3 regions of the Streptomyces sp. NBC_00386 genome follow, and region 1 is predicted to be linked to each of the others. Evidence: riboswitches for the same ligand, from Rfam matches in the RefSeq annotation. Region 1 holds a riboswitch; each other region holds the start of a gene.
The links. A riboswitch is a leader RNA that binds a small molecule or an ion and turns the genes downstream of it on or off. The one in region 1 is predicted to bind cyclic di-AMP.
Positions count from the first base shown of each region.

Region 2: another riboswitch for cyclic di-AMP. It lies ahead of OG780_RS11265 (M23 family metallopeptidase); the one in region 1 lies ahead of OG780_RS22290 (M23 family metallopeptidase).
Region 3: another riboswitch for cyclic di-AMP. It lies ahead of OG780_RS17975 (transglycosylase SLT domain-containing protein); the one in region 1 lies ahead of OG780_RS22290 (M23 family metallopeptidase).

Region 1 covers NZ_CP107950.1:5,049,521-5,059,341, reverse strand. The annotation lists gene OG780_RS22315 (MFS transporter) at 1-146, shown strand, start outside; gene lhgO (L-2-hydroxyglutarate oxidase) at 292-1,497, shown strand; gene trmB (tRNA (guanosine(46)-N7)-methyltransferase TrmB) at 1,595-2,431, shown strand; gene OG780_RS22300 (PrsW family intramembrane metalloprotease) at 2,519-3,865, shown strand; gene OG780_RS22295 (aldo/keto reductase) at 3,963-4,907, opposite strand; gene OG780_RS22290 (M23 family metallopeptidase) at 5,040-6,074, opposite strand; cyclic di-AMP (ydaO/yuaA leader) riboswitch at 6,086-6,242, opposite strand; gene OG780_RS22285 (PP2C family protein-serine/threonine phosphatase) at 6,547-7,683, opposite strand; tRNA gene OG780_RS22280 (tRNA-Met) at 8,021-8,094, opposite strand; gene OG780_RS22275 (dihydrofolate reductase family protein) at 8,190-9,332, opposite strand; gene OG780_RS22270 (MarR family winged helix-turn-helix transcriptional regulator) at 9,415-9,821, shown strand, end outside.
Region 2 covers NZ_CP107950.1:2,600,525-2,610,345, forward strand. The annotation lists gene OG780_RS11250 (bifunctional acetate--CoA ligase family protein/GNAT family N-acetyltransferase) at 1-747, opposite strand, end outside; gene OG780_RS11255 (HPr family phosphocarrier protein) at 923-1,204, shown strand; gene OG780_RS11260 (GntR family transcriptional regulator) at 1,432-2,124, opposite strand; gene OG780_RS11265 (M23 family metallopeptidase) at 2,321-3,088, opposite strand; cyclic di-AMP (ydaO/yuaA leader) riboswitch at 3,101-3,260, opposite strand; gene OG780_RS11270 (M16 family metallopeptidase) at 3,476-4,864, opposite strand; gene OG780_RS11275 (M16 family metallopeptidase) at 4,861-6,216, opposite strand; gene OG780_RS11280 (DNA gyrase/topoisomerase IV subunit A) at 6,570-9,029, shown strand; gene OG780_RS11285 (CobW family GTP-binding protein) at 9,037-9,821, opposite strand, start outside.
Region 3 covers NZ_CP107950.1:4,108,291-4,118,111, reverse strand. The annotation lists gene fahA (fumarylacetoacetase) at 1-412, opposite strand, end outside; gene OG780_RS17980 (HAD family hydrolase) at 1,027-1,836, shown strand; gene OG780_RS17975 (transglycosylase SLT domain-containing protein) at 2,035-2,796, opposite strand; cyclic di-AMP (ydaO/yuaA leader) riboswitch at 2,801-2,961, opposite strand; partial or broken gene OG780_RS17970 (CocE/NonD family hydrolase) at 3,403-5,377, opposite strand; gene OG780_RS17965 (polyprenyl synthetase family protein) at 5,723-6,733, shown strand; gene OG780_RS17960 (hypothetical protein) at 6,885-7,478, opposite strand; gene OG780_RS17955 (LolA family protein) at 7,919-9,184, shown strand; gene OG780_RS17950 (ABC transporter ATP-binding protein) at 9,217-9,821, shown strand, end outside.

The DNA of each region.
Region 1 (9,821 bases):
CGGTGGAGGTCGCGGGGCGCATCTCCTCCGCGCGCACCACCGAGTACGTGAAGGACCTGCTGCACCGGCTGGAGCCCTACGGCGACGAACCGCGCGTGGTGGAGCTGCGGGAGCGGGCCCGTCCTCTGCTGATGGCTCCGGCGTAGGGCCGGTTCCGGAGGGGACGCCCGACGACTCGGGACGGACAGGGCGCCACGGCCCCGCGGCGCGAAGGAAACGCGGGGCTCGGTCCTCGGGTTTGAGGGCATTGTCAGTGGCGCAGTGCACTATCGAGGCCGGGAGGTGGTGCGGATGCGGAGCGCCTACGACTGCGATGTTCTGGTGATCGGCGGGGGGATCGTCGGTCTGTCGACGGCGTATGCCGTCACACGGGCGGCACCGGGCACGCGTGTGACGGTGCTGGAGAAGGAACGGGGACCCGCCCGGCACCAGACCGGGCGCAACAGCGGGGTGATCCACAGCGGGATCTACTACCGCCCCGGCTCCCTGAAGGCGCGGTACGCGGTCCAGGGTGCCGCCGAGATGGTCAAGTTCTGCGCGGAGTACGACATCCCGCACGCCGTCACCGGCAAGCTGATCGTCGCGACGGAGAAGTCGGAGCTCCCCCGCCTGCACGGTCTGGTGCAGCGCGGCCGGGAGAACGGCATCCCGGTCAAGGAACTGGGCCCGACCCAGCTCACCGACTACGAACCCGAGGTCCGTGGCCTCGCCGCCATCCACGTCGGCACCACGGGCATCTGCGACTACGTGGCGGTGGCCCGCCGGCTCGCGGAGGCCTCCGGGGCGGAGATCCGGTACGGGGCGCAGGTCGTGCGCGCCGACCGCCGGCCTCACCTCGGCGTCGCCGTGCGCACGGCCGACGGGACGATCGTCCGCGGCCGCGTGCTGGTCAACTGCGCGGGGCTGCACTGCGACGAGACGGCCCGGCTCACGGGCGACGACCCCGGGATGCGGATCGTCCCCTTCCGTGGCGAGTACTACACGCTGGCGCGGCCGGAGCTGGTGCGGGGCCTGGTGTACCCGGTTCCGGACCCCGCGTTCCCGTTCCTCGGCGTCCATCTCACCCGGGGCATCGACGGCGGTGTCCACATCGGCCCCAACGCGGTTCCCGCGCTCGCCCGTGAGGGATACGGATGGAAGGTGGTCCGGCCACGTGAACTGGGCGGGACCCTGTCCTGGCCGGGTTCCTGGCGGATAGCGCGGCGGCACTGGCGCTACGGAGCCGGGGAGCTGCGCCGCTCGGTGTCGAAGTCGGCGTTCACGGAGGCGGTGCGGAGGCTGCTGCCCGCGGTGACCCCGGAGGATCTGGTCCCAGCCGCCGCCGGTGTCCGCGCCCAGGCGGTCCTGCGGGACGGCACCCTGGTGGACGACTTCCTGATCAAGGAGGGCCCGAGGACCGTGCACGTACTGAACGCGCCGTCCCCGGCGGCCACCGCCTCCCTCCCGATCGGGCGCGAGGTCGCCCGCCGGGCACTGGCGGCGCTGGCGGCGGTCTGAGCGCCCCACCCACCACCGGGACGGACCGCCCCACTGCACGCACCCACCACCGGGACGGACCGCCCCGCGGCACGGCGCCCGTAAAATCGACCCCACTGTGTCTGAATTCCTCGACTCCACCGAAGAGACCCGGCCCGCCTCCGCCGAGGACGGCTCGCCGCGTCACCACCGCGCCAAGGGCGGGCCCCGCTTCCCCGACGGTCCGCAGGCGGATCCCGCCGGCTCGCACTTCGAGCGGCGGATCCGGAGCTTCCAGCCGCGTCGGAGCCGGGTGACCACCGGACAGGCCGACGCGTTGCAGCGGCTGTGGCCCAAGTGGGGTCTGGACATCGACGGACGGCGGACGCTCGACCTCGCGGAGCTGTTCGGGGCGGACCTGCCGGTCGTGCTGGAGATCGGCTTCGGCATGGGCGAGGCCACCGCGCAGATGGCGGCCGAGGACCAGGGGACCGGGATCCTCGCCGTGGACGTGCACACACCGGGGCAGGGCAACCTGCTCAATCTCGCCGAGCGGAACAGCCTGACCAACATCCGCGTCGCCAACGGGGACGCGATCATCCTGCTGCGCGAGATGCTGCCGCCCGCCTCCCTGAACGGCCTGCGCGTCTTTTTCCCCGACCCCTGGCCCAAGAAGCGGCACCACAAGCGGCGGCTGATCCAGCCCGAGTTCCTGGATCTCGCCGCGACCCGCCTCGCGCCGGGCGCGCTCGTGCACTGCGCGACGGACTGGGAGCCGTACGCCGAGCAGATGCTCGAAGTGCTGAGCGCGCACCCCGCCTTCGAGAACACCCGGCCGGACGGCGGTTTCGCGCCCCGCCCCGAGTTCCGGCCGCTGACCCGTTTCGAGGGCCAGGGACTGGACAAGGGTCATGTGGTGAACGACCTCCTCTTCCGGCGCGTACAGCATCGAGACCAGCACACCCCGGGCGACTGACCCGCACACACCCGCAGCGTCCGCCGGGAGAACCCGGGACGCCGGTTACCGTCGCGGGCCACGCCCTCCCTCGTTAGGGTCAATGCCGTGGCCATCCATCCGCCGTACCCGAACCGGCCCGGCGCCCCCGCCGGACCTGCACTGCGACATCCGCACTGGTGGCAGCGTGGTTGGGTGCGGTACGGAGCGCTGATCACGCTGCTCGCGATGTCGGGTCTCGTGATCCTCGCCCTCGTCCGCGAACAGACCGGGACCGAGGGCTTCCTGGTCGGCCTCGGACTGGCCGTGTTCCCCGTGCCGCTGCTCATAGCCGCCTTCCGGTGGCTGGACCGGGTCGAACCGGGCCCCTGGCGCAACCTGTTCTTCTCCTTCGCCTGGGGCGCCTGCGCGGCCGCGCTCATCGCGATCGTCGCCAACAGCTTCGCGACCCGCTGGATAGCCATGACGACCGCGGATCCCTCCGGCGCCGACACGCTCGGCGCGACCGTCATAGCCCCCGTCGTCGAGGAGTCGGCGAAGGCTGCGGCCGTCCTGCTCGTCTTCCTCTTCCGCAGACGGGACTTCACGGGGATCGTCGACGGTGTCGTCATCGCCGGGGTCACCGCCACCGGCTTCGCCTTCACCGAGAACATCCTCTATCTCGGCACCGCGTTCGGCACCGACCAGCTCAGCGGGGAGAGCGGGCTCGCCTCGGTCACCGCGGCGACGTTCTTCGTCCGCGTGGTGATGTCGCCCTTCGCGCATCCGCTGTTCACCGTGCTGACCGGCATCGGCTTCGGCGTCGCGGCGCTGTCCGCGGAACGCCAGCACGCGCGCAGGGTGCTGCTGCCCCTCACCGGACTGCTGCTCGCGATGGGCATGCACGCGATCTGGAACGGCTCGGCGGGTTTCGGCCGGTTCGGGTTCTTCGGTGTGTACGCGGCGTTCATGGTGCCCGTGTTCGGGCTGCTGACCTGGCTGGTCGTCTGGACCCGGCAGCGCGAGCTGCGGACCGTGCGCGCCGAACTGCCCGTGTACACCGCCGCCGGCTGGCTGGGCGCGGCCGAGCCGTGGGTCCTCGGCTCGATGCGGGCGCGGCAGCTCGCGCGCGAGTGGGCCGGCCACCACTTCGGGAAGAGCGCGGAACGCTCGGTGGCGGAGTACGAGGCGTACGCGACCTCGCTGGCGTTCCTGCGCCACCGGGGGCGCCGGGGTCGTGCGGGCGCCGACTTCGTCGTACGGGAGCGCGAGTTGCTCGACGAGCTGTGGCGCCGCCGGGAGATCGCCCGTCCGGCCCTCGCCTACGCGGCCCGCGCCACGGCACCGCTGCCCGCACCGCCGCCCTGGCCGGCCCCCGGGTACGGCTACATCGCCCCGCCGGCCCGGCCCTACGGCCCGCCGGCACAGGCATCCGCGCCGGTCCCGTATCCCGCGTACAACCCGTACCGCTCCTAGGGCCTGTCGCCCGGGACCGGCGTGGATACCACCGCTCCCCCACACCCGCGCCACGGACCGGTGGGGACCCGGGGTCCGCGCGCCCGCGCTACGGCCGTTACACCGACGCCTGCGTCAAGCGCGTCAGTTCCTCGTCCGTCAGCACCAGGTCCGCGACCCCCAGCAGGGCCGGGAGCTGCTCCACGGTGCGGGCGGAGGCGATGGGCGCGGCGACCGTCGGCTGTGCGGCCAGCCAGGCGAGGGCGACCGTCGGGACGGCGACGCCGTGGGCCGCGGCGATCTCGTCGAGGGCGGCGAGGACCAGCGGCCCGCGTTCCGTGTCGAGGTGCTTGGCCGCGCCCGCGGCCCGGGCCGAGTCGACCGTCGTGCCGGGGCGGTACTTGCCGGTGAGGAAACCGGAGGCGAGCGCGAAGTACGGGACGGCGGCCAGACCGGCCCGGGAGGCGACCTCCAGCAGGGAGCCCTCGTAGGTGTCGCGCGAGACGAGGTTGTAGTGCGGCTGGAGCGCGACGTACCGCGCGAGGCCCTCGCGGTCGGAGAACTCCAGGGACTCCCGCAGCCGCTCCGGAGAGATGTTGGAAGCGGCTATGTGCCGCACCTTGCCGGCCGTCACCAGCTCGTCGAGGGCGCCGATGATCTCTTCGACCGGCACGTCCGGCTTGTCGAAGTGCGTGTAGTAGAGGTCGATGTGGTCGGTGCCCAGGCGGCGCAGCGACGCGTCGGCCGCGGCCTTGATGTTGGCACCGGACAGACCCGGGTACGCGGGGTGCTGGCTGACCTTGGTGGCGACCACGATGTCCTCGCGGTTGCCGCGGGTCCTCAGCCACTTGCCGATGATGGTCTCGGACTCGCCGCCCTCGTTGCCCTCGATCCAGGCGGAGTAGGAGTCGGCCGTGTCGAGGAAGTTGCCGCCGGCGGCCGCGTAGGCGTCGAGCACGGCGAAGGACCGGGTCTCGTCGGCCGTCCAGCCGAAGACGTTGCCCCCGAGGGAGAGCGGGAAGACCTCGAGGTCGGACGAACCGAGCTTGCGAAGAGAAGTCATGTACGGGCTCAACACCCGCCCCGGACGGATGTATTCCGCAATCACCGGGCCCGGCGCGCCGTCGTCCGCGCCCGGACGACCGACAGCCCTGACGTCGGGGGGGTTGACGTCAGGGCTGCCGGAGATCGGAAATCAGGGGTTGAGGCCCTTGCTCTGGAGCCACGCCATCGGGTCGATGCCGGTGGCGGCGCCGCCGGGGTGCACTTCGAGGTGCAGGTGCGGTCCGGTGACATTGCCCGTCGCGCCCACTCGCCCGATGACATCACCCGTGGCGACCTTCTGGCCCACGCTGACGCTGATGGACGACTGGTGGCAGAACCAGAGCTCCGTACCGTCGTCGAGGGTGAGGATCGTGCGGTAGCCGTACGATCCGGCCCAGCCGGCCTCGGTGATGGTGCCGCTGTGGATCGCCTTGATGAGCGTGCCGGTGGGCGCCGCGAAGTCGAGTCCGGTGTGGTAGCCGGAGGACCACATGGAGCCGGCCTCGCCGAAGGTCGAGGTCAGCGTGTACGAGGACGTCGGCAGCGAGTAGCTCTTGGCGAGCTCGGCGAGGCGCTCCTGCTCGGCCTTCGCCTTGGCCGCCTCCTCCGCCTTCTCCTTCGCGGCGTCGGCCTTGGCCTCGGCTTCGTCCTGCTGCTTGGCGGCGAGCTCGACGGCCTTCTTCGCGGCGGCCGTCTGGGCGGCCTGCTGCGTGGCGGTGTCGGCCTGGTTCTGCTGCGACTGGGCCTGCTGCATGATGCGGTCGCGCAGCGCCTCACCGGCGTCGGTGGTGCCCTGGGCCGCGTCGGCGGTGGTCAGACCGGCGTTGGTGAGCGGGGTCGTGGAGCCCTTGGGAGTGCTGGATCCGCCGTCCGAGATCAGGGCCTTCGCCGAATCGGTGACCGACGACAGGTCGGGCAGCGAGATCGAGACGGGCGGCTTGCCCGGAGCGGCGCTGGCGATACCACCCGCACCGACGGCGGCTATGACGCCGACGCCGAGAACCGTGGAGCTGCGGGCGAGTCCTCCGCCGCGCTGCTTGCCCGTGCGGTGCCGGCCGCGGACGGGAGCGACGGAATCCGCGGTGGGATTCCACTCCTCCCAGGGTCCCTCGTCCTTGCCGTAGCCGAAGGTGTGTGTTTCGTTCGGCGTGAACGAGGTTGGCTGAGCGGGCCGGTTGGACGCCACGTGGGCGCACTCCTTTCCTTCCTTGCCGCCTACCGGGTTAGCTGACGGGTTCGGAGCAGGAAGGTCTCCTACGCGCGTACGGCCACCGTGCTTCCACGGCGGAATACGCTCGATTCACCCCACGAGTTGGTTCCCCGGTTCCCTTGCGGGATTCGGCGCGTGCGCACGGAGCCACCTCTTGTGACGGCTGTAACGACCGCGCTGCGTTATCGAACGTTAATAGACCCAGGCACCGAATTCCAAGCTGTTCCGACTGATCATTAACGGCTCTTGGCCAGGACTTTGGGGTCATGAGCGATGAAAAACGGGCGAGTTGACCTCATGGTGTCGACACGGGTTTCCCTGACGGTAAGTCAGGTGCTACGCGGAGGGACACCGTCCGGTCACAGCTCGTGACCGGGGCCGGAAAAGCCGTCGCCCAGGGGGTGAAAGACCTCCCGTACAACGCGCGGCTCCCCTCGGCGAGCACCCGTCACGGGCGCCGGACGGCGAGCAGCGCCATGTCGTCCGTCAGCGCGCCGCCCGTGTGCAGGCGGGCCGCCTCGAAGAGGGCGGTCAGCAGCGCGTCGGGGCCGGGAAGGACCCGTCCGGCCAGCCAGGCGGCCGGATCGAAGAACTCCCCCCGCGCGTCGCGGGCCTCGGACAGTCCGTCGGTGTGCAGCAGCAGCGTCGTCCCGCGCGGAAATCCCTCCCGCACCGTCGGGGCGGGCAGGCTTCCCAGTTCGCTCATCCCGAGGGGCAGCGCGAAGGACTCGGCGGTGAGGGTGAGGAGCGTGCCGTCGGGACGCAGCAGCAGGGGCGGCGGGTGGCCGCGGTTGACGACGCGTACGACGTCCTCGCCGTGCGGGATCTCGGCGAGGACCGCGGTCGTGAACCCCTCGGCCGCGTCGACGCTGTCGCGCCGGGTGCCCGCGCGCGTCAGCGCCCGCTCCAGGCGCTCCGCGACGCCCTCCAGGGTCGCCTCCTGCTCGGCCGCCTCCCGGAACGCCCCGACCACCGTCGCCACGGTGGCCACCGCGGTCATCCCCTTCCCCCGTACGTCCCCGACGACCAGCCGTACACCGTGCGGGGAGTCCTGCACGGCGTACAGGTCACCGCCGATGAACGCGTCCTCCTGCGCCGCCTCGTACCGGGCCGCGACCTCCAGTCCGGCGATCCGCGCCTCGGGCTCGGGCAGCACGGCACGCTGTGCGAACTCGGCGATCTCCCGGACGGAGGCGAGCCGTTCGTCGCCGCGCCGGACGACTGTGTTGATGAGGACGGCGAGGACCGCGGCCATCGCCACGGTGACCACCTCGGTGACCGCGTCGACCTGAAGGACGATGCCGAGGACAAGGTGGGTGATGAGCACGGCGCCGACGGCGAGGACACCGGCGAGGACGGTTCCGCGCAGCGAATGGAGGGGTGCGGCGACCAGGGGCGCGGCCGCGAACAGGGGGGTCGCGGTGAATTCCGACGGGGTGAGGTAGTCGTAGACGACCCCGGCGGCGACGAACAGCACGGGCAGGATCCGGACGAAGGCGCGTGCGTACACGATCCCGCGCGGCTCCGCTCCCGCCGCCGGACCGGGCGGCGGGACGCTCCCGGACCCGCGGACACCGCGGGACAGCCGGTCCGCCCGGTCACGGGGCTGTCCGGTCCGCCACTCACCTGCCGGCTGCCCCGCCACCCGTCCAGAAGACCCGGTACGGGGGCGGCGGGCGACCGGTGTGGCCCGACCGGGGGAGGACACCGCCTGCCGGAGCGAACCGGGGCCGGCCCGGAGAACCGCGCGAACCGGGACCGGCGCCGGAGAACCACGGCCGGAAGAAGGCGAAAGCAGCCGAGAGGCGGCGGAGGAAGCCGGAAGAAAGCCGGAAAGGAGCCCGGAGCGGCCGGCGGAAGCTGTGGAGGCAAACACCAAGGGCCGGAACTCGTAAATCCGAGTTCCGGCCCTTGGCCTTGAGTAGCGGGGACAGGATTTGAACCTGCGACCTCTGGGTTATGAGCCCAGCGAGCTACCGAGCTGCTCCACCCCGCGTCGTTGAAACCAGTGTACGCCATCCGCGGGACCCGAAGCACACCCGTTTAAACGCACCCCTCCAGCGGCGTCGGCACCCTGCTTCTCCCCGGCTTCTACCCGGCCGCCAGATGCCGGTTGGGGGCCTTGGCGCGGTCCGCGTACTCGGGCAGGACGGCGACCTGGGCGCCCGCGGCGGCGAGGAGCCCGTTCCCGTCGGCGTCCCTGACGAACGTGTCGGGCTCACGCCAGGCGGTGACGACCCGTCGCACACCGGCGTCCAGGATGAGCCGGGCGCACGGCGCGGGCCGGGAGGCGCGGTGGGCGCACGGCTCCAGGCTGCTGTAGACGGTGGCGGCGGCCAGCCGGGGATCGGCCGGGTCGATCTTGGCGAGGGCGGCCTCCTCGGCGTGCACGACGGGATCGCCGCCCTCGCGGGAGTGGCCCCGGGCCAGCTCGGTCCCGTCGGCCGCGACCACGACGGCGCCCACGCTGAACGCGGTCTTCGAGGGCGGGCACAGCTCCGCCAGCTCACAGGCGAGCTCCAGCCACCGCCGGTCCGCGGCGGAGGCGAGCGGGCCGGTGCCGGGCGCGGTGGGGACGTAGCGGATGAGCACGACGTCGCCGACGGGCCGCGTCTCCACCAGCCGCATCCGGCCCAGGGGGTACTCCCCGGTCCCGAACAGCCGCGGCGCGTCCGGCTGCCCGACGAAGAGGGGGGCGACGGCGAGCTGGAGCTCGTCGGCGAGCTCCTCGCGCACGAGCTGGGTGTGGACCTTGCCGCCCCCTTCGACCATGAGGCGGCGCACCCCCCGTACGTCGTGAAGGTGTTCCAGGAGCACACGCCAGTCGAGTGCGGGTCCGGTCGGGACGACGTCCACGCCGACGATTCCCTTCAGCAGGGCGGACGCCCGCAGCGCGCCCTCGTCCGTCGTGTAGACGATCTTCTCGCCGCCCGTGTGCCAGAACTGGGCCCCCGGGTCGAGCTCACCGGAACCGCTGACGGTGACCTTCAGGGGGTATTCGGGGCGGCCGCCGGCGACACGGGCCGCACGCCGTTCGGCGGAGTTGACCAGGAGCCGCGGATTGTCCGTGCGCAGGGTGCCGGCGCCCACCAGGATCGCGTCGCTGGACGCCCGCACCTCGTCGACCCGGTCGAAGTCGGCCGGGCCCGAGAGCAGCAGCCGCTCGGGGCCGGTGTCGTCCAGGAAGCCGTCGAGGGAGACGGCGGCGGACAGCAGGACGTAGGGACGGGGCATCGGGACGCTTCCTCCGGTCGCACGCGCGCGGTGAGTTTCGAGCGCAGTGGTTCAAGTTTTAAACAATACCTAGACTGGTCTCATGACGACCCGCTGGCTGACCGCCGCCGAACAGCACGCCTGGCGCTCGTACCTCTCCGCGAGCTCCCTCCTGGAGGACGCCATCGACCGCCGGCTCCAGGCGGAGGCGGGGATGCCCCACCTTTACTACTCCATCCTGGCCAAGTTGTCCGAGGCGCCGGAGCGGAGGCTGCGGATGACCGACCTCGCCGAGGCCCAGAAGATCACCCGCAGCCGTCTGACGTACGCCGTGACCCGGCTGGAGAAGGACGGCACCGTACGCCGGGAGGGCTGCCCCACCGACAAGCGCGGGCACATGGCCATCCTCACCGACGAGGGCATGGCCCTCCTGGAGCGGGTCGCGCCGGGGCACGTCGAGACGGTGCGGACGGCGATCTTCGACCATCTGACCCCCGAGCAGGTGCGGCA
Region 2 (9,821 bases), 2.4 Mb from region 1:
CGTGTTCACGGCGTACAGGCGTCCGGTGAACCCGGCTTCCCGGAGGTTGTCGAGGACACTGCGACCGACCCCGCCGGGTGTGCGCCCGGCGCCGATGACGGCGACGGAGCCGGGGGCGAGCAGCCGCTGCACGGAGCGGGCCTCGGCGCGCTGTTCCCGCGCGCGCTGCACGGCCAGGGACCGGTCGGTGGGTTCGAGGTCGAACTCCAGGCGTACGACACCGTCCTCGAAGCTGCGCTTCTGGGTGTATCCGGCGTCCGTGAACACCTTGATCATCTTGTTGTTGGCGGGCAGCACCTCGGCGGCGAAGCGGCGGATGTCGCGCTCGCGGGCCACCGCGGCGATGTGCTCGAGCATCGCGGAGGCGACACCGCGGCCCTGGTGGGCGTCCTGCACGAGGAAGGCGACCTCGGCCTCGTCGGCGGGCGCGGAGGCGGGCATGCCGTCCGCGTTGATCCGGTCGTAGCGCACGGTGGCGATGAACTCGCCGCCCACCGTGGCCGCGAGGCCCACGCGGTCCACGAAGTCGTGGTGGGTGAAGCGGTGGACGTCCTTGGCGGACAGCCGCGGATAGGGCGCGAAGAAGCGGTAGTACTTCGACTCGTCCGACACCTGCTCGTAGAAGCTGACCAGGCGTTCGGCGTCGTCGACGGTGATGGGCCTGATGCGTGCGGTGCCGCCGTCGCGCAGCACCACGTCGGCCTCCCAGTGGGCTGGGTACTCGTGCCGGTCCGCCGAGGTCTGCATGGGCCCCAGAGTACGGCTCGCGTACGACAACGGCGCGAGGCAGTCTGAGGGTGACGGGCGTCGGAGCGGGTCCTCGGCCGACACCGCGGCGGGTGAGGTCCGGGACCGTTCGGGCACGCCTCGCGATATGAAAGAATGGTCTAGACAACCTTGAACACCCGAAGGGCAGCATCACATGGCTGAGCGCCGCGTCAACGTCGGCTGGACCGAGGGCCTCCATGCCCGCCCCGCCTCCATCTTCGTCCGGGCCGCCACGGCTTCCGGCATCCCCGTGACGATCGCCAAGGCCGACGGGAACCCCGTCAACGCGGCCTCCATGCTCGCGGTCCTCGGCCTGGGCGCCCAGGGCGGCGAGGAGATCGTCCTCACGTCGGACTCCGAGGGCGCGGATGCCGCTCTCGACCGTCTGGCGAAGCTGGTCGCCGAGGGGCTCGACGAACTCCCCGAGACCGTCTGAGCCGCCCACGAGGCACGTGGACTCACACGGCCGAGCCGCGCTCCCCTTCGCCGGGTGGCGCGGCTCGGCCGTTTTTCCGTACCCTCGCTCGGAAATTCCCCACATGCCACGTACGACCTCGCGCCATGGCCGCGGGAATGGCGTGCGCCGAAATTCCGGACACACGCATAAAAGGGCATCAGAAATGAGCCCCTGCCGAATATCCCTCTTTGTATACGGCGCCCGTGTTAATGACGCGGGCCCGTCATGTTTACGGGATGTTGCGAACTTCTCACACGGTCCGGCCGGTCGCCGCCGGGAAATCGGAGCCGGTGCGCGGCCGTGGCGCGCTCGGTGTGCAGGGCCGTGATCGCGCGGGCCCGCTCACTGTCCCCGCGGGCGACCGCGTCCACGATGCCGCCGTGCTCCGCCCAGGATTCCGCGGGGTCGGCCGGCGCCTCCACCGAGTACATCCAGGCGATCTTGTGGCGCAGCTGGGCGAGCGTCGAGGTGAGCGCGGGGCTGCCGGACGCCTGCGCGAGCGTCTCGTGGAACCAGCCGCCCAACGAGCGCAGATCCTCGCTGTGGCCTCGCCTGGAGCGCTCCTGCCCCAGCCTGACCAGACCCCGCAGCACCTTCAGGTGGGCCTCCGTGCGCCGCTGCGCGGCCCTCGCGGCACCCAGCGGTTCCAGCAGCATGCGCATCTCCAGGAGGTCCGCGGCCTCCAGCTCGGAGGGCTCCGCGACACACGCGCCCGCGTGCCGGCGGGTGACCACGAACCCCTCGGCCTCCAGCGTGCGCAGGGCCTCGCGCACGGGGACGCGAGAGACGCCGTATCGGCGTGCGAGCAGTTCCTCGGTGAGGCGGCCGCCGCGCTCGTAGACACCCGCGACGATGTCGTCACGGATCGCCGTGCACACCGAGTGCGCCGGAATACGCATGACCGACCTCCGCTTTAATCCCCGTGAAACGCCGTCGATTGACGCTTGTTCAGTGACTCTATTGCAGGAAGCCTGAATTTCCGATGGCAGGCCTGAATCCATGGATATTTTTTGGACAGACGGCATCTGGAAACGACGATGCCCCGGCTCGGTGAGCCGGGGCATCGAAAGCGGCGAAGAAGCCGCGAAGCGGTCGTCAGACGTTGACGCCGTGCGAGCGCAGGTACGCGACCGGGTCCATGTCCGATCCGTACTCGGCGGTCGTACGGGCCTCGAAGTGAAGGTGGGGACCGGTGGTGTTGCCGGTGTCCCCCGAGAGAGCGATCTGCTGCCCCGGAGTGACCGTCTGCCCCACGGACACACCGATGGACGAGAGGTGGCCGTACATGGTGTACGTGCCGTCGTGCATCTTGATCACGACTTGATTGCCGTAGGCGCCGCCCCAGCCGGCCGTGACGACCGTGCCGGAGCCGACGGCGTGGACCGAGGTGCCGGACGCGGCGTGGAAGTCGACTCCGGTGTGGCTGCCGGAGGACCAGAGGCTGCTGCTGGCCTGGTAGCCGGTGGAGACGTACGAACCGGTGATCGGCATGACGAACGTGTTCAGACGCTTGCGCTCGGCCTCGCGGGCGGCGCGCTCCTTGGTCTCGCGCAGCTCCTGGGCCTGCTCCGCGGCCTGCTTGCGCGCGGTCTGCTCGGCCTGCTTGCGCGCGGCGGCCTCGTCGGCGGCGCGCAGCTGCGCGAAGGCCTGGGCGTCGATCTGGTCGGCGACCGTGTCGTTGAGGGTGACGGTCTGGGTCAGCCCGGTCTGCTCGACGGAGGTTTCCGCGGCGAACGCGGGGGCGGCCAGGGTTCCGATGACACCGGTGGTGGTGAGCGCCGCGACCCCGACGGCGGTCGTGGTGGTCGTGCTGTGCACGCGGCTCGTACGACGGTGCTTGCCGGTGCCACAGGTGAACGCCATGTAGGGGCTGATCCTTTCCTTCCCTCTCGCCTACCGGGTTAGCTGACGGGTTCGGAGCAGGAAGGTCTCCTACGGGCCCCCTCCGGAGAGGGCGTCCGATTCACCCCAGGGACTACGTGTGGGTCCCCGGCTCCCCTGACTCGCGTCATGGGGGACTCGGCGATGACTGTCCGGTGCCGCGGGCGCGGCGCACTGCGTGACGAACAGCCGCACTGACGCTAAGCGGGGCAACTTTCGAACAACAAACGGATCACGATTTTTGTAACGTATCCCACAGGGCAGAAGGGTGACCGTCATACGAATACGGACATCTTGGGAACGGCTTCCGGAAAAGGGAGGGCCCTGACGGCTCTTCAGCCGTCAGGGCCCTCCCGCGTCGCACGGGTTCTACTCGGCGGCCACCACGGTGACTTCACCGATTCCGAGGGCCCTGACCGGCTCCGCGATCTGCGCCGCGTCGCCCACCAGGACGGTCACCAGACGGTCCGTCGGGAAGGCGCTCACGGCCGCCGCGGTGGCCTCCACGGTGCCGGTGGCGGCCAGTTGCCGGTAGAGCGTCGCCTGATAGTCGTCCGGCAGGTGCTGCTCGACCTGGTCCGCGAGCGTGCTCGCGACCGCCGCGGCCGTCTCGAACTTGAGGGGCGCGACACCCACCAGGTTCTGCACGGCGACGTCGCGCTCCGCGTCGGTCAGACCCTCGGCCGCGAGGGTGCGCAGCACCGTCCACAGGTCGTCGAGCGCAGGACCGGTGTTGGGGGTGTCGACCGAGCCGCTGATGGCGAGCATCGCGGCTCCCGTGCCGTCCGGCGCGGAGCGCAGGACCTGTCCGAACGCCCGCACGCCGTAGGTGTAGCCCTTCTCCTCGCGCAGGACGCGGTCCAGGCGCGAGGTGAGGGTGCCGCCGAGGCAGTAGGTGCCGAGGACCTGCGCGGGCCACACGCGGTCGTGCCGGTCGGCGCCGACCCGGCCGATGAGCAGCTGCGTCTGGACGGCGCCGGGGCGGTCGACGATGATCACGCGGCCGGTGTCGTCGGCGCTCACCGGCGGCACGGGGCGCGGCTGGGCGGCCGAGCCGGTCCAGGAGCCGAGCGTGTCGGCGAGCAGTTCGTCGAGATCGACATCGGTCAGGTCACCGACGACGACGGCAGTGGCCGTGACGGGGCGCACGTGCCTCTCGTAGAACGCGCGAACGGCCGACGAGTCGATGTTCTGGACGGTCTCCTCGGTGCCCTGCCGCGGGCGCGCCATGCGCGCGCTCGCCGGGAACAGCTCCTTGGAGAGCTCTTTGGCGGCACGGCGGGCGGGATTGGCCGTCTCGTGCGGGATCTCGTCCAGCCGGTTGGTCACCAGCCGCTCGACCTCGCTGTCCGCGAACGCGGGGGCCCGCAGGGCGTCGGCGAGCAGGCCGAGGGCCTTGGCCAGGCGCGAGACGGGCACTTCGAGGGACAGGCGCACACCGGGGTGGTCGGCGTGCGCGTCGAGCGTGGCGCCGCAGCGCTCCAGTTCGGCGGCGAAGTCCTCGGCCGAGTGCTTGTCGGTGCCCTCGGAGAAGGCGCGCGCCATGATCGTGGCGATGCCGTCCAGGCCCGCCGGCTCGGCGTCCAGCGGCGCGTCGAGGTTCACCTCGACGGCCACGACCTGCTGGCCGGGGCGATGGCAGCGCAGCACGGTCAGACCGTTGTCCAGGGTGCCCCGCTCGGGGGCGGGAAACGCCCACGGCTTCGGCTGGCCGGCCTGGGGCTGCGGGTGGAAGTCCATGGTGGCGAGCTCGGTCACTTCGCCGCCTCCTCGTCGGTCTCGTCGGCGGAGTCAGCCGCGTCGGCTGCTTCGGCGGTGGTCGGCTCGTAGACGAGCACCGCGCGGTTGTCGGGGCGCAGGCGGGCCTTGGCGGCCTCCCGGACCTCCTCCGCCGTGACGTCGAGGACGCGCTGCACGGCGGTCAGGGCGAGCTGCGGGTCCCCGAACAGGACGGCGTACCGGCACAGTTCGTCGGCGCGGCCCGCCACGGTGCCGAGCCGGTCGAGCCATTCGCGCTCCAACTGGGCCTGGGCGCGCTCCATCTCACCGGCCGTGGGGCCCTCCTCGGCGAACCGGGCGAGCTCCTCGTCGACGGCGGCCTCGATGACCGGGACCTCGACGTCGCCGGACGTCTTCACGTCCAGCCACCCCAGGGAGGGCGCTCCGGCGAGCCGCAGCAGGCCGAACCCGGCCGCGACGGCGGTGCGGTCACGGCGTACGAGCCGGTTGTAGAGCCGGGAGGACTCGCCGCCGCCGAGGACGGTGAGCGCCAGGTCGGCCGCGTCGCACGCGCGCGTGCCGTCCTCCGGGAGCCGGTAGGCGGCCATCAGGGCGCGCGCCGGTACGTCCTCCTCGACGACCTCGCGCACCTGCTCGCCGATGACGTCGGGAAGCGAGCCGTCCCGTGGGGCGGGCTTGCCGTCGTGCCCGGGGATGGAGCCGAAGTACTTCTCGACCCAGGCGAGCGTCTGCTCCGGGTCGATGTCGCCGACGACCGACAGGACCGCGTTGTTGGGCGCGTAATTGGTGCGGAAGAACGCGCGGGCGTCCTCCAGGGTGGCCGCGTCCAGGTCCGCCATCGACCCGATCGGGGTGTGGTGGTACGGGTGGCCCTCGGGGTACGAGAGCGCGGTGAGCTTCTCGAAGGCGGTGCCGTACGGCACGTTGTCGTAACGCTGCCGGCGCTCGTTCTTCACGACGTCGCGCTGGTTCTCCATGGACTCGTCGTCCAGTGCCGCAAGCAGCGAGCCCATGCGGTCGGCCTCCAGCCAGAGGGCGAGCTCCAGCTGGTGGGTGGGCATGGTCTCGAAGTAGTTGGTGCGCTCGAAGCTCGTCGTGCCGTTGAGGGAGCCGCCGGCGCCCTGGACGAGTTCGAAGTGACCGTTGCCGTGGACCTGCTTGGAGCCCTGGAACATCAGGTGCTCGAAGAGGTGGGCGAGACCGGTCCGGCCCTTGACCTCGTGGCGCGAGCCGACGTCGTACCAGAGGCACACCGCGGCGACCGGGGTCAGATGGTCCTCGGAGAGCACCACGCGCAGGCCGTTGGCCAGGCGGTGCTCGGTCGCTGTCAGGCCGCCGGAGCCTGCCTCAGCTGTGGCCGTGTGACCCATGGGCATGTACGTCCCTTCGATCGCGGAACTACGTCATTCCTGTCGGTCCTGCCACTGTATGCAAGCGCGCGGACGGCTGGCGAAGTTCCCGCACCTCGTACGCCGAGAGCGAGACTTGTGCGTGTCTCCGGCGCGCCTGGGGAAGCCCACCGAGAACGGCCGCGAACGCGCTCGGGGCCGCCGGGCACCGGGCCGGACGGCCGTCCGGGAGCGGTCCCCGCGAGGCCCGCGCAGCGCGCCGCAGGAGCGCTACGGACGGGTCGCGGTCGGCGTTGTCAGTGGGGCGGTCCACAATGGTGCGCGTCAGAACCCGTTCATGCCCCGGCAGAGACTGTGAAGGAGCCGCAGCAGCGATGGCCCGCCGCAGCACGAAGACCCCGCCGCCCGACGACTCGTACGAGGAGAAGATCCTCGACATCGACGTCGTGGACGAGATGCAGGGCTCCTTCCTCGAATACGCGTACTCGGTCATCTACTCGCGAGCCCTGCCGGACGCCCGCGACGGCCTGAAGCCGGTTCACCGTCGCATCGTCTACCAGATGAACGAGATGGGCCTGCGTCCCGACCGCGGCTATGTGAAGTGCGCCCGTGTCGTCGGCGAGGTCATGGGTAAACTGCACCCGCACGGCGACGCGTCGATCTACGACGCGCTGGTGCGTCTGGCGCAGCCCTTCTCCATGCGTCTGCCCCTGGTCGACGGCCACGGGAACTTCGGTTCGCTCGGCAACGACGACCCGCCGGCCGCGATGCGCTACACCGAGGCCCGTATGGCCGACGCGACGTCGTTGATGACCGAGTCGATCGACGAGGACACCGTCGACTTCTCGCCCAACTACGACGGCCAGGAGCGGGAGCCGGTGGCCCTTCCGGCCGCCTTCCCGAACCTGCTGGTCAACGGCGCGTCGGGTATCGCCGTCGGCATGGCCACGAACATGCCGCCGCACAACCTCGGCGAGGTCATCGCCGCCGCCCGGCACCTCATCCGGTATCCGGGCGCCGACCTCGAGACGCTGATGAAGCACGTCCCGGGCCCCGACCTGCCCACCGGCGGCCGGATCGTCGGTCTCTCCGGGATCAGGGACGCGTACGAGTCGGGCCGCGGCACCTTCAAGATCCGCGCCACGGTGTCGGTCGAGGACGTCACGGCGCGCCGCAAGGGCCTCGTCGTCACGGAACTGCCCTTCACCGTCGGTCCGGAGAAGGTGATCTCCAAGATCAAGGACCTGGTCGGCTCGAAGAAGCTGCAGGGCATCGCCGACGTCAAGGACCTCACCGACCGCGCGCACGGCCTGCGCCTGGTCATCGAGATCAAGAACGGCTTCGTGCCGGAGGCGGTCCTCGAACAGCTCTACAAGCTGACGCCGATGGAGGAGTCCTTCGGCATCAACAACGTGGCACTGGTGGACGGTCAGCCGCTCACCCTGGGCCTCAAGGAGCTGCTGGAGGTCTATCTCGACCACCGCTTCGACGTCGTACGCCGCCGCAGCGAGTTCCGCCGCACCAAGAAGCGCGACCGGCTGCACCTGGTCGAAGGCCTCCTCGTCGCTCTCCTGGACATCGACGAGGTCATCCGCCTCATCCGCTCCAGCGACAACTCGGCGCAGGCCAAGGAACGCCTGATCGAGCACTTCTCGCTCTCCGAGATCCAGACGCAGTACATCCTGGACACGCCGCTGCGCCGGCTCACCCGGTTCGACCGCATCGAGCTGGAGTCGGAGCGCGACCGCCTCAACGGCGAGATCGACGAGCTGACCGGCATCCTGGACTCGGACTCGGAGCTGCGCAAGCTGGTCTCCGGTGAACTGGCCGCGGTGGCCAAGAAGTTCGGCACCGACCGGCGCACGGTTCTCCTGGAGTCCGCGGGCGCTCCCGCCGCGACCGTCTCGCTCCAGGTCGCCGACGACCCGTGCCGCGTCCTGCTGTCCTCCACGGGGCTGCTGGCGCGTACGGCGACCGGTGACCCCTTCGGGGAGGACCCGGACGGCAAGCGCACCAAGCACGACGTGATCGTCTCAGCGGTGCCCGCGACGGCACGCGGCGAGATCGGTGTGGTCACGTCCCTGGGCCGCCTTCTGCGCCTGAACGTGATCGACCTGCCGCAGCTACCCGAGACGGCGTCGGCGCCCAATCTCTCCGGGGGCGCTCCGATCACGGAGTTCCTGTCCTCCCTCGATCCGGACGAGACGGTGATCTGTCTGACGACGCTCGACGAGACGTCGCCAGGCCTCGCGATCGGCACGGAGCAGGGTGTCGTCAAGCGTGTGGTGCCCGACTACCCCTCGAACAAGGAGGAGTTGGAGGTCATCACCCTCAAGGACGGCGACCGGATCGTCGGCGCCATCGAGCTGCGCACCGGCGAGGAGGACCTGGTCTTCATCACGGACGACGCCCAGCTCCTGCGCTACCAGGCCTCGCAGGTACGCCCGCAGGGCCGTGCCGCGGGCGGTATGGCGGGCATCAAGCTGACGGACGGCGCGAAGGTGATCTCGTTCACCGCGGTCGACCCGGCGGTCGACGCGGTGGTCTTCACGGTGGCTGGTTCACGCGGAACGCTGGACGACTCCGTCCAGACCACGGCGAAGCTGACTCCCTTCGACCAGTATCCGCGCAAGGGCCGTGCCACCGGCGGTGTGCGCTGCCAGCGGTTCCTGAAGGGCGAGGACTGCCTGTCGCTGGCCTGGGCCGGCCCGGTGCCGGGACACGCGGCGCAGAAGACCGGCATGCCCGTCGACCTGCCGGAGATCGACCCGCGCCGTGACGGCTCGGGCATCTCGCTCGGCAAGCCGGTGTCGGTGGTGGCCGGCCCGGTGTAGTGCGCGGTCAGCCCTCCGGGCTGGGCTCCTGTACGTAGCGGAGGACGCCCCACATGCTGTGTTCATCGGCATGCGGGGCGTCCTCTTTACATGCCTCCAGCTCCTTGGCCAGCGCCACCGTGTCGATCCCGGAGCCGATGAGGACGAGCTGGGTGAGCCGCTCGTCCTCGTCGGTCCAGGGCTCCGGATAGAAGCGCAGGAACCGCCCGACGGCATGCACGGCGTACCGGTTGCGGATGTCCTGGACGCCGAAGTCGACGTACCCCTTGATCCGGTAGAGCCCCTCGGGCCGACTGTCGAGGAAAGCCATCAGCTGCCGTGGCCCCAGAGGCGCTGCGGAGCTGAAGGAGAGGGACTCGTAGGCGGAGTGGAGATGACCGAGGTGGCCGTGATCCTCATGGCCGCCCTCTCCCGGACCGTCCGCCCCGCCGTCGCCCTCGTCGTGCCGGTGGAGATCGTCGAAGGACAGCTGTTCGATGCGCTCCTCGCTGGGCCTGCAGTCGAAGAGGAACTCCGGATCGACCCGGCCGTAGGTGGCGGGGACGACCGCGGCACGGTCGGCGAGTTCCCGGACGACACCCAGTACGCGTCCGGCGTCCTCGGCCCGGTCGGTCTTGTTGACGACGACGAGATCGGCGAGAGCGAGATGCCGGTCGATCTCGGGGTGTCTCTCGCGCGTGCCGGCGAACTCGGCGGCGTCGACGACCTCGACGAGCCCGCCGTACACGATCCCGGGGTGCTCGCTGGCGAGCACCATGCGTACGAGTTCCTGGGGCTCGGCGAGCCCGCTCG
Region 3 (9,821 bases), 940 kb from region 1:
CGGGACGGAAGATCTGGCCGACGTTCCGGGCGTGGTTCTCGGAGGCGTAGAAGTCGACGTAGTCCGCGACGGTGAAGGGGAGGTGCAGCGTCACGTCGGTGAGCGGGTGGAAATGGGAAGCGAGGGTCTCCCGGTGGGCCGGGACGGTCACCCAGGCCGTCAGCGCGCGCCGGACATCGGACCAGGCGGTGCGGCCCGCGGCGAGCAGCGGGTCGAGGGTCGGCTGCGCGAGCAGCCCGGCGTAAGGGGAGCCGAGGGTGCGGGCCGCCGCGCCCGCGTCGAGCACGTGGTCGCCGAGCCGTACGCCGACGCGCCGCTCGGGATCGCCGGCCGGGTCGGTCAGGGAGAACACGCCGTACGGCAGGTTGTGCGGGCCGAAGGGGTCGCCCTCGGGGACATCGAAGGGGGGCATCGGTAGGTGCCTCGCTTTCGGATTCGTACTCGCCATGTGATCCATGCGTTCCACGCGTTTCAATGTGGTCGGGGCACACGTTACGGGGGACTGTCCCCGCTGCGGCAGGGCCTAAAGGGTTTGCAATGTCCGTATTGGTTCCGCGCGGAGCCGGAGGTCCGTGGGCGGCGGGTGCGCCGGACCCGGGTGACGGGTGCCGCTTCTCGGTTCCGTGGCCGCGCTTCACGGACCTGCTCACGGCTGCCCGAGACTGCCCGCGGCTGTCTTGTACGGTTCCGTGGCGTGCCCCCCCCAAGGGGGGAGGAGTTCGCCTCTGCCCGGCCCAACGGGCTTCTCCGCGAACGGACTTGTCGATGTCCGGCCCCGATGGCCGACGTGGTGCGGTACGGCGGTCGAGGTGGTCTTTCGGTGAGCTGGCCTTTGTCCAGGGGGTGTTGGGGAGTTGTGGTCGGTCGTGTGCGGGAAAGTCGGTGTGGACGGAAGTGGAGCGTGGGTGATCCGAAGCGGTCGCAACGCGCTTACCACCGTGCGGTGAACGGCGTTGCTGACGGGATACCGGACGTCGTCCGGTTCAGGCCGGGCCGATGAGTCGTTCGATCCGTATTCTTCGGATCATGGCCGCTCCGACTGCATATTCACTCATCGCCACTGACCTGGACGGAACGCTGCTGCGCGGCGACGACACACTCTCCGACCGGTCACGCGCCGCGTTGGCGAAGGTGACCCGGGCGGGTGCCCGTCATCTCGTGGTCACGGGCCGACCCGCACCGCGTGTGCGACCGCTTCTCGACGAACTCGGCGGCGAGGGACTGGCGGTGTGCGGGCAGGGGGCGCAGCTGTACGACGCCGGCGCGGACCGCATGCTGTGGTCGGTGACCCTGGACAGGGAACTGGCGGAGACGGCGCTCGGCAAGATCGAGGCGGAGGTCGGGCTGCTGTACGCGGCGGTCGACCAGGACGGCGTGGACGGGCTGACGCTCATCGAGCCGGGCTATGTCATGCCGCATCCGACTCTGCCGGCGGTGCGGGTGCCGCGCCGGGACGACCTCTGGGCGGAGCCGATCAGCAAGGTGTTGCTCCGTCACCCCTCTTTGTCCGACGACGAGTTGGCGTCGGCGGCACGGGGAGTGGTCGGTTCGCTGGCGACGGTCACCATGTCCGGTCCCGGCACCGTCGAACTCCAGCCATGCGGGGTGACCAAGGCGACGGGCCTGGCTCTCGCCGCGGCGCACCTCGGGCTCACCCCGGACGCGACGCTCGCCTTCGGTGACATGCCCAATGACATCCCGATGTTCGACTGGGCGGCCCGAGGTGTGGCGATGGCCAACGCTCATCCGGAACTGAAGGCGGTGGCCGACGAAATCACCCTGTCGAACGAGGACGACGGGATCGCGGTCGTGCTGGAGCGCCTCTTCGGCTTCTAGCGGCGCCGACACGCCCGCCCGGCGCACCCACGAACGCACACCCGCCGACACATTCGGAGCGGACCCGCCGCCGCGCCCACGGACGCACACCGGCTGACGCGACCGCAACCCACCCGCCGACGCGACCGCAACGCACCCGCCGACGGGCCGGGAAGGCGCCGTCGGCGGGTGCGGATGAAGACGGGGTGCGGGGTGGGATCAGTAGGCGCCGTTGACGTTGTCGATGGAGCCGTACTTGTCGGCCGCGTAGTTGCAGGCCGCGGTGATGTTGGCGACCGGGTCGTAGATGTTCGACGACGTGCCGGCGACGTGGTACGCCTGGAACGTGGGGTCGATCACCTGGAGCAGGCCCTTGGAGGGGATGCCCGCGGCGGCGTTGGAGTCCCAGTTGTTGATGGCGTTGGGGTTGCCGGAGGACTCGCGTATCACGTTGCGGTGGATGCCGTCGTAGCTGCCCGGGATGCCCGCCTTGGCCATGACGTCCAGGGATTCCTTGATCCAGCCGTCGAGGTTGTTGGAGTACGTCTTGGCGGAGGCCTGGGTGACGGTGGTCGCCTTGGACTTGGCGACGGCGGTGGTCGCGTTCGCCGTGGTGCGGACGGTCGTCGACTTCAGCGTCTTCGTGCCCACGGTCAGCTTCAGGCCCGGACGGAGGTGGGCGGGGTTGTCACCGATGACCGCGCGGTTCGCCGCGTACAGCTTCTTCCAGCCGCCGCTCTTGGGGTACTTCTGCGCCACCTTGGAGAGCGTGTCGCCGGCGACCACCTTGTAGGTGACGAGCTGCACGTTGGGGACCACCGCGGTGTGGGCGGCCTGCGGGGCCTGCGCCGGGGTGGCGGCGCTGGCGCCGGTGGCGCTCACGAGCGGGAGGGCGAGGGCGATGCCGCCCGTTCCGGCGGCGATCATGCCCCGGGTGATGACGTTGGTCTTCTTGCGGCGGTGCTTGGCACGTACGGGCATGACGAAATGTCCTCTCCGACGCCTGCGAGGTGAGCTGTCGGGTTCGGGCGGGAGATGCCCGGCCGCGCTGTGGGCGCGGCTTCACCCCAAGCCGGTCCGGTGTGCCCGGATCGGCGGCTTACCTGTGGTTCCCCCGCTCCTGCCGTGCGTGGGTCGATGGGTTGCCGGGCGGCGGCAGGATTCGGCGATCCGCCCGGGGTCGACCAGAACGTATGCGAGAGCACATGTCCGAAACAAGATGAGATTTGACTGCGAAGATCGCTTTCTCCTGGTTAATGCGTGGGTAAAAAGTCCGATTGCGCCGGAATTGGATCCTCAACTTGCCTTTGGCAAACGGGTTGGGCCGGAGAGGGTGTGCGGCGGGGGTCCGGCTCGCCGGTGACCCAACTCACGAGACCAAAGAGCATCAAGGCGGCATGAAGGGTAATTCGGGCATTGCGCTTGCGGTGGAAGCCGCCGTTGAGCCCTTCGCGGGGTGCTGAGCGGCCCCTGGCGCGGCGGGAATTGTGGCGCGGGACACATCGAGGAGCGCGGCCGCCCGGCGGCGGGAGCGCCGCCCGGACGCGGTCCGAACCCGGGCCGGTGCGCGGTGAAGTGCGCCTCGCCTCACCGGTGTTCGGCACGAGAGTGTCCTGTCGCCGTCCGGCGCGCGGCGATATGCCAGGGCCCGCGCCGTGAGCGGGTGGCGCAGGCCCGGGCCTGGGGCGCGTGTGGATGCGTAGCGGTCCGGGGGAGTGAACTCCCGTGCCGGTGGGCCCAGTCGGCCGGCTGTGCGCGGGCGGACAGCGGGTCCGAGGTGTCGATCGTGTACGTCTCCCGGGCCTCCTCCGTGCATTCGAGGCCGTCGGGGTACACGCGGGTGCCGCCGCGCCCCGGGTCCACCTCGAGGCGCCAGGTCTCCGCGGCCACGTCGCGCAGGGCCAGACGCCGGGGGCGGGGCTCGTCCAGGGTGCCCGAGACGGTCGCGCCGAGGGGTGCGAACTGCTCCGGTTCCTCGAAGGCGACCGAGGCGTCCGACTCCGTTGCCCGTAACGGGAGTTCCAGGACGCTGCCGATCGGCTCCAGGGTGAAGCCCGCCTCCGAGCCCGGCTGGGGCCAGATCCAGGCCGGTACGCGGAGGAGAGGCCCAGCCGGATCCGGTGGCCCACCGGGAACGCGTGGCCGATGGCGTTCAGGTCGAACACCACGTTCTCCGTGGTGCCCGGTTCCCGGGGAACCGCCCGGTCGGGGCCCCGGCGCGCCGAGAGGTTCAGGGCGCCCCGGGTGGCGAGCGTGGACGCTCCGTCCGGGGCGACGTCGCACAGCCGGGCGATCACCTGGCTCCTGGGTGACGCGGACGTCAGCCGCAGATTGACCCGGGGGCGGCCCAGGACCCAGGTCTCCTCCGGCGCCTCGAACTCGAAGCAGGCCGAGCGGGTGTCCTCCTCCCGTTGGTCCGGCGGCAGGCCGGCGTCGTCGCCGGAAGGGAACAGCCGGCCCGCGTCGACCCCCGTGTGCTGCGGGGACCGGACCGGCAGCGGGGCGTCCTGGAGCGCGTACACGACCGGGGTCACCGAGGGTGAGGGCCAGGCCGGGTCACCCACCCGGCGGCCGGGGATCCGCGCGTACACCGTCGCCGGAGGGTGCGCGTCCATCACGTACGAGCGCAGAAGGGGGGACGGAGAGCGCGTCCGTCTCCTCGTCCCTGAGTCAGTGGTCCCACCGGCGCAGCGTCTCCTGGAGGAAGCCGATGGCCGGTCCAGGGGGCAGGCCCCGGTCCGGGTACTGGCGGGACCAGGGGCCGATGAGACCTCGTACGCGATCCGGCGGCAGGTTCCGCACCGGACGCAGCACGGTGTCGCGGTGCGGGTCGTGCCGGACGCCGACCGCGAGGACCGCGGCGCGGATGGCCCCGTACTCCTCGCGGAGGCTGCCGTGGCGCCAGTACGCGTCCCTGGTCCGGTGCGCCGGCCAGGTGTGCGCGGCGGGGCCGATCGCCCCCAGCCGTTTCTCCCACCTGCTCCGCCACATGCCCTCGCCCACGTGCGCGGGGTCCGGCGGGCGGGCGGCGAAGGCGAGCAGTCGGGCCGACCGGGCGTGCGTGTCGAGGGTGAGGACGGAACCTCCCGCATGGTGCACGTCGTTGTCATAGAGGTCGTCGGTCGAGCAGACCGTGACGATCACCTTGAGCGGCTCGGGCGCGCGGGCCGCGATCCGGAGGGAGTCGAAGCCGCCCCAAGCGATCCCGAACATGCCGACCCGGCCGGTGCACCAGGACTGGGCCGCCGGTCAGGAGGCCACCTCCACCCCGTCGTCCGGCTCGTTCCCCGTGTGTTCGTCCCCCGGCATCCCCTCCGAATTGCCGTGGCCGGGCACGTCCACGCGGACGGAGGCGTAGCCGTGCCCGGCGTACCAGGGATGGCACTGCTGGTCGCGCGGGGCTCCAGTCGGTCAGGCGGTACGGGAGGTGCTCCAGGAGCGCGGGTACGGGCTCCTCGGCCGGCGGCCGTCAGATCCGGGCGTACAGACGGGTGCCGTCCGAGAGAGGGATGAGGACGTCCTCGTGAGTGGTCTCGTAAGGGAAGGACGTACGGATGTGCATGAGCGTCACCCCAGAGGACGTAATGCCGGTCATTTCATCGGAAGTCATCGCAAGTCGGTTCACATCATCTGATCATGAACATACAGTCGGTGGTGGGGTGGTGCCCGTGAGCCGGGGTACCCGCCGTTGGGGCACGCAGGTGCTTCCCGTGTGCCTTCCGGGTGTACTCGCACCCACCACCTGGCGGAGCGAAGTGGACCGGGGGACGGTGGGCGCTCGTGGTGATCGAAACGTGACCGGATACGCTGACTTGAGTGATGGCAGCGACACATCGACAAACCGTGTCATCGACCAAATGATCGACCGAGTTCGCCATGTGATCGTCAGCAGACAGGAGAACCTCTCGTGACCGTCGTCGGGCCGTTCGGGCTGAGCGTGCGGGACCAGGCTCTCGAAGCCGATGTCCAGGCCGGATTGACGGCTGTCGAGGAGGGTTTGCTCGAAGCCACCAAGAGCGAGGTCCCGTTCATCACGGAAGCCGCCCAGCACCTCGTGCGGGCCGGCGGCAAGCGGTTCAGGCCGCTGCTCGTGATGCTCGCCGCGCAGTTCGGCGACCCCTACGCGCCGGGTGTCGTGCCCTCGGCCGTGGTCGTCGAGCTGACCCACCTCGCCACGCTGTACCACGACGACGTGATGGACGAGGCCGAGGTCCGGCGCGGGGTGGACAGCGCCAACGTGCGCTGGGGCAACTCGCTGGCCGTCCTCACGGGTGACTTCCTCTTCGCCCGCGCCTCGTACATCCTGGCGGACCTCGGGCCCGAGGCCGTCCGGATCCAGGCCGAGGCGTTCGAACGGCTGGTGACCGGGCAGATCCTGGAGACCGCGGGGCCGCGCGACGGCCGCGATCCGGTCGACCACTACCTCGACGTGCTCGGCGGCAAGACCGGGTCGCTGGTCGCGGTCGCGTGCCGGTTCGGCGCGATGATGTCGGGCGCCGACGAGACGGTCGTGGACGTGCTCACGCAGTACGGCGAGCGGCTGGGCGTCGCTTTCCAGCTCGCGGACGACGTCCTCGACATCGCGTCCGACTCGCACGAGTCCGGCAAGACGCCGGGGACGGATCTGCGCGAGGGCATCGCCACGCTGCCGGTGCTGCGGCTGCGTGAGCGCGCGGAGCGGCTGGGGCTCGCCGAGGACATCGCGCTGTGCGAGCTGCTCGACTCGGACCTGACGGACGACGCGCGGCACGCGGAGGCGCTGGCCCGGCTGCGGGAGCACCCCGCGCTGGAGCAGGCGCGCCGGGACACCGTGCGCTACGCGGAGGAGGCGCGCGCCGCGCTGGCCCCGCTGCGTGAGTGCGACTCGAAGGCCGCGCTGGTCGAGCTGGTGGACGCCGTGGTGCACCGGGCGGGCTGAGACGCCGGTTCCGGTGTCACCGGTCGCGGGCTGACTGGGACGCCGGCTCGCGTGTCAGCGGTCGCGGGCCGGTTGGAACCGGTCCGTACCCGCCGGGCTGGGACCGGCCCCGTACCGGCCAGGCTGGGGCCGGCCCGTGCCGGGGCGGCTGTCAGTAACCTCCACCGCCTCCCGTGCTCGTCGTGGCCGGTGTCGGTGTCGACGACGTCGAGGCGGGTGTGGTGATCTTCGCTCCGCCCGGCGTCACCGCGAACCACGTTCCGTCCACTCCCTGGCCGTAGGCCTCCTTCGGCTCGTCGTCCTTGGCGTACCGGTAGAGGGGCCAGCCGGCGAGGGTGACCTGGGTGCTGCCGTCGGCGCGTTTCACCGTGGAGACCAGGCTCTTGTCGATGCCCTTCGTGGTCACCCCGCCGTGGGCCGTGGCCGCCGGCCAGACCGTGGCGCAGGTGTCGTAGCAGGTGACCTTGGTCGGGTTCGCCGAGTCCGCGTCGAAGCGGTACAGGACGTACCCCTTGTCGTCGGTGACGACCGTGCCCAGTTTCGCGACCTTGGCCGTGGTCAGCATGGACGTCGCCGATCCCGTGGTGCCGCTCTGCGTCGTGCCGCCGCTGCTCTGCGAGGGGCTGGTCCCGCTCTTGCTGCTGCCGCTGCTTCCGCCGCCGCCCCCTCCGCATCCGGCGAGCGTGAGCGCCAGGACGGCGGTGCCCGTGGCGGCGTATCCCGCGGCGTACCTGATGGCGATCATGGCAATCCCTCGATCCTGTGGTCCCTGGAGTACTGGGTGCTCCGATCGCTGCCACCTGTACGTACGGATTCGAGCCGCTCTTTGCTCGAATTGTCGCCACATTTAATATCTTTTGGGTAATACGGCGAAGTGTCCGTCGAGGGCGGCCTCCCCGTCGGGAATCCGGGCGGGTGCGACAGGCCGGGTTCCCCACGAGCTACCCCACGTGCGACCCCACGTACGACCCCCACGAGCAACCCCTACGGGTCGGGGGTAGGCACCGCCCTGTCACGTCATACCGCAGGACTACGTGGAGTTGAGCCCGGGGGTTGACGCTTTCATCCCGCGTATTTGGTCAGATGGAGAACACCACTCCTCACCGGTCCGGGTGAGAATGGCGGCTTAGGAGTGGAGCACGGAACGAGGGCAGGGCCGCCGCCGACGACGGAGGTAACGCACACATGGCACCGTACGAATCCGACGACAGCGCGAGGGCCGCGGAGGCCGACGACAGGCTCGCCGGGCGACGCAAGGCCGCGCGGTACGTCGTTCCGGTCGCGGTGGTGGGGGTGGCGGCGGCGACGATCGGACTCGTTCCGGCGCTCGCCGACTCCGGAGACCCCGACCTGCCGAAGGTCACCGCACAGCAACTCATCGAGAAGATCGCCGGGTCGGACGTCCAGCAGCTCTCCGGCACGGTCAAGATCAGCACCGATCTGGGGCTGCCCGACCTGGGCGGTCTGGAGAGCGGCCTGCTGTCCGGCGCGGCCGAGGGGCACGGCGGCTCCTCCGCCGACCCGCAGTCCAAGCTCCTCGAACTGGCCTCGGGCACGCACACGCTGCGCGTCGCGGCCGACGGCCCGGACAGGGGCAAGGTCTCCCTGCTGGACAACGCCGCCGAGTACAGCGTCATCCACAACGGCAAGGACGTGTGGGGGTACGACAGCAAGTCGAACGAGGTCTTCCACTCGACGTCCGCCGAGTCCGAGCACGCCGACGAGGGCGCCAAGGGCAAGGCGCCGCGGGATGTCCCGGCCACTCCGAAGGACTTCGCCGAAGAGGCTCTCAAGGCCGTGGACGACACGACCTCCGTGACCGTCGACGGCACCGCGCACGTCGCGGGCCGCGACGCCTACAAGCTGGTCATCAAGCCCCGGCAGTCCGGCACCACGGTCGGCGCGATCAGCATCGCGGTGGACGCGAAGACGGGGCTGCCGCTGAAGTTCACGCTGACCCCGGCGAGCGGCGGCGCGGCCGTCGTGGACGCGGGCTTCACCCAGGTCGACTTCTCCCGGCCGGCCGCGTCGACGTTCGCCTTCACCCCGCCGAAGGGGGCGAAGGTCACCGAGGGCGACGACCTGAAGGGCGCGAAGGGCGGCGAGTCGAAGGGCGGCGAACCGAAGGACTTCGAGAAGGCGCTGCCGAAGGGACACGAGGGCACGGCCGACGGCCTCGGCGGTCCGAAGACCATCGGCGAGGGCTGGAACTCGATCGTCGTCCTCGACACCGGTGGTGAGGGCATGCCGTCCGGCGCGTCCGGCTCGACCGGCAACAGCGACGTCGACGGGTTCCTGAACTCCCTCGGCGATCACGTCAAGGGCAAGTTCGGCTCGGGCACGGTCTTCTCGACCCGCCTCGTCAACGCGCTGATCACGGACGACGGCAAGGTGTACGCCGGTGCCGTCACCAAGGCCGCGCTGGTGAAGGCGGCCGACGCCGCCCAGTAGGCGCGGTCGGGCGAACCGAACCGAGGGAGTCCATGGAGGAGCTGTCCGCCGACGAGCCCGATCCGGCGAGGGCCGAGGGCGTCGCCGTCCCCGCGGGGCGGACGGGGAGCGCCGGTGCCGTGTCGGCCGGTGCCGTGTCCGCCGAGGACGCGGTGATCGCCACCCGCGCGCTGAGCAAGCGGTTCCGCGGCGGACAGCTCGCCGTCGACGGCCTGGACCTCACCGTCCCGGCGGGCAGCGTCTTCGGCTTCCTCGGGCCGAACGGCTCGGGCAAGACCACCACCATCCGCATGCTGATGGGCCTGATCGAGCCGACGTCGGGCACGGCGAGCGTGCTGGGGCGGCCCATGCCCCGGTCGGCGCGCGCCGTGCTCCCGCACGTCGGGGCGCTGATCGAGGGCCCCGCCCTGTACGGCTTCCTCTCCGGTCGGGACAACCTCGTCCGGTACGACGCCGCCGACCCGACCGCCGATCCCCGGACCCGCAGGACACGCGTCGAGACCGCGCTGGACCGGGTCGGGCTGACCGCCGCGGCGGGAAAGAAGGCGAGGGCGTACTCGCTGGGCATGAAGCAGCGGCTCGGACTCGCGGCCGCGTTGCTCCAGCCCCGTCGGCTGCTCGTCCTGGACGAGCCGAC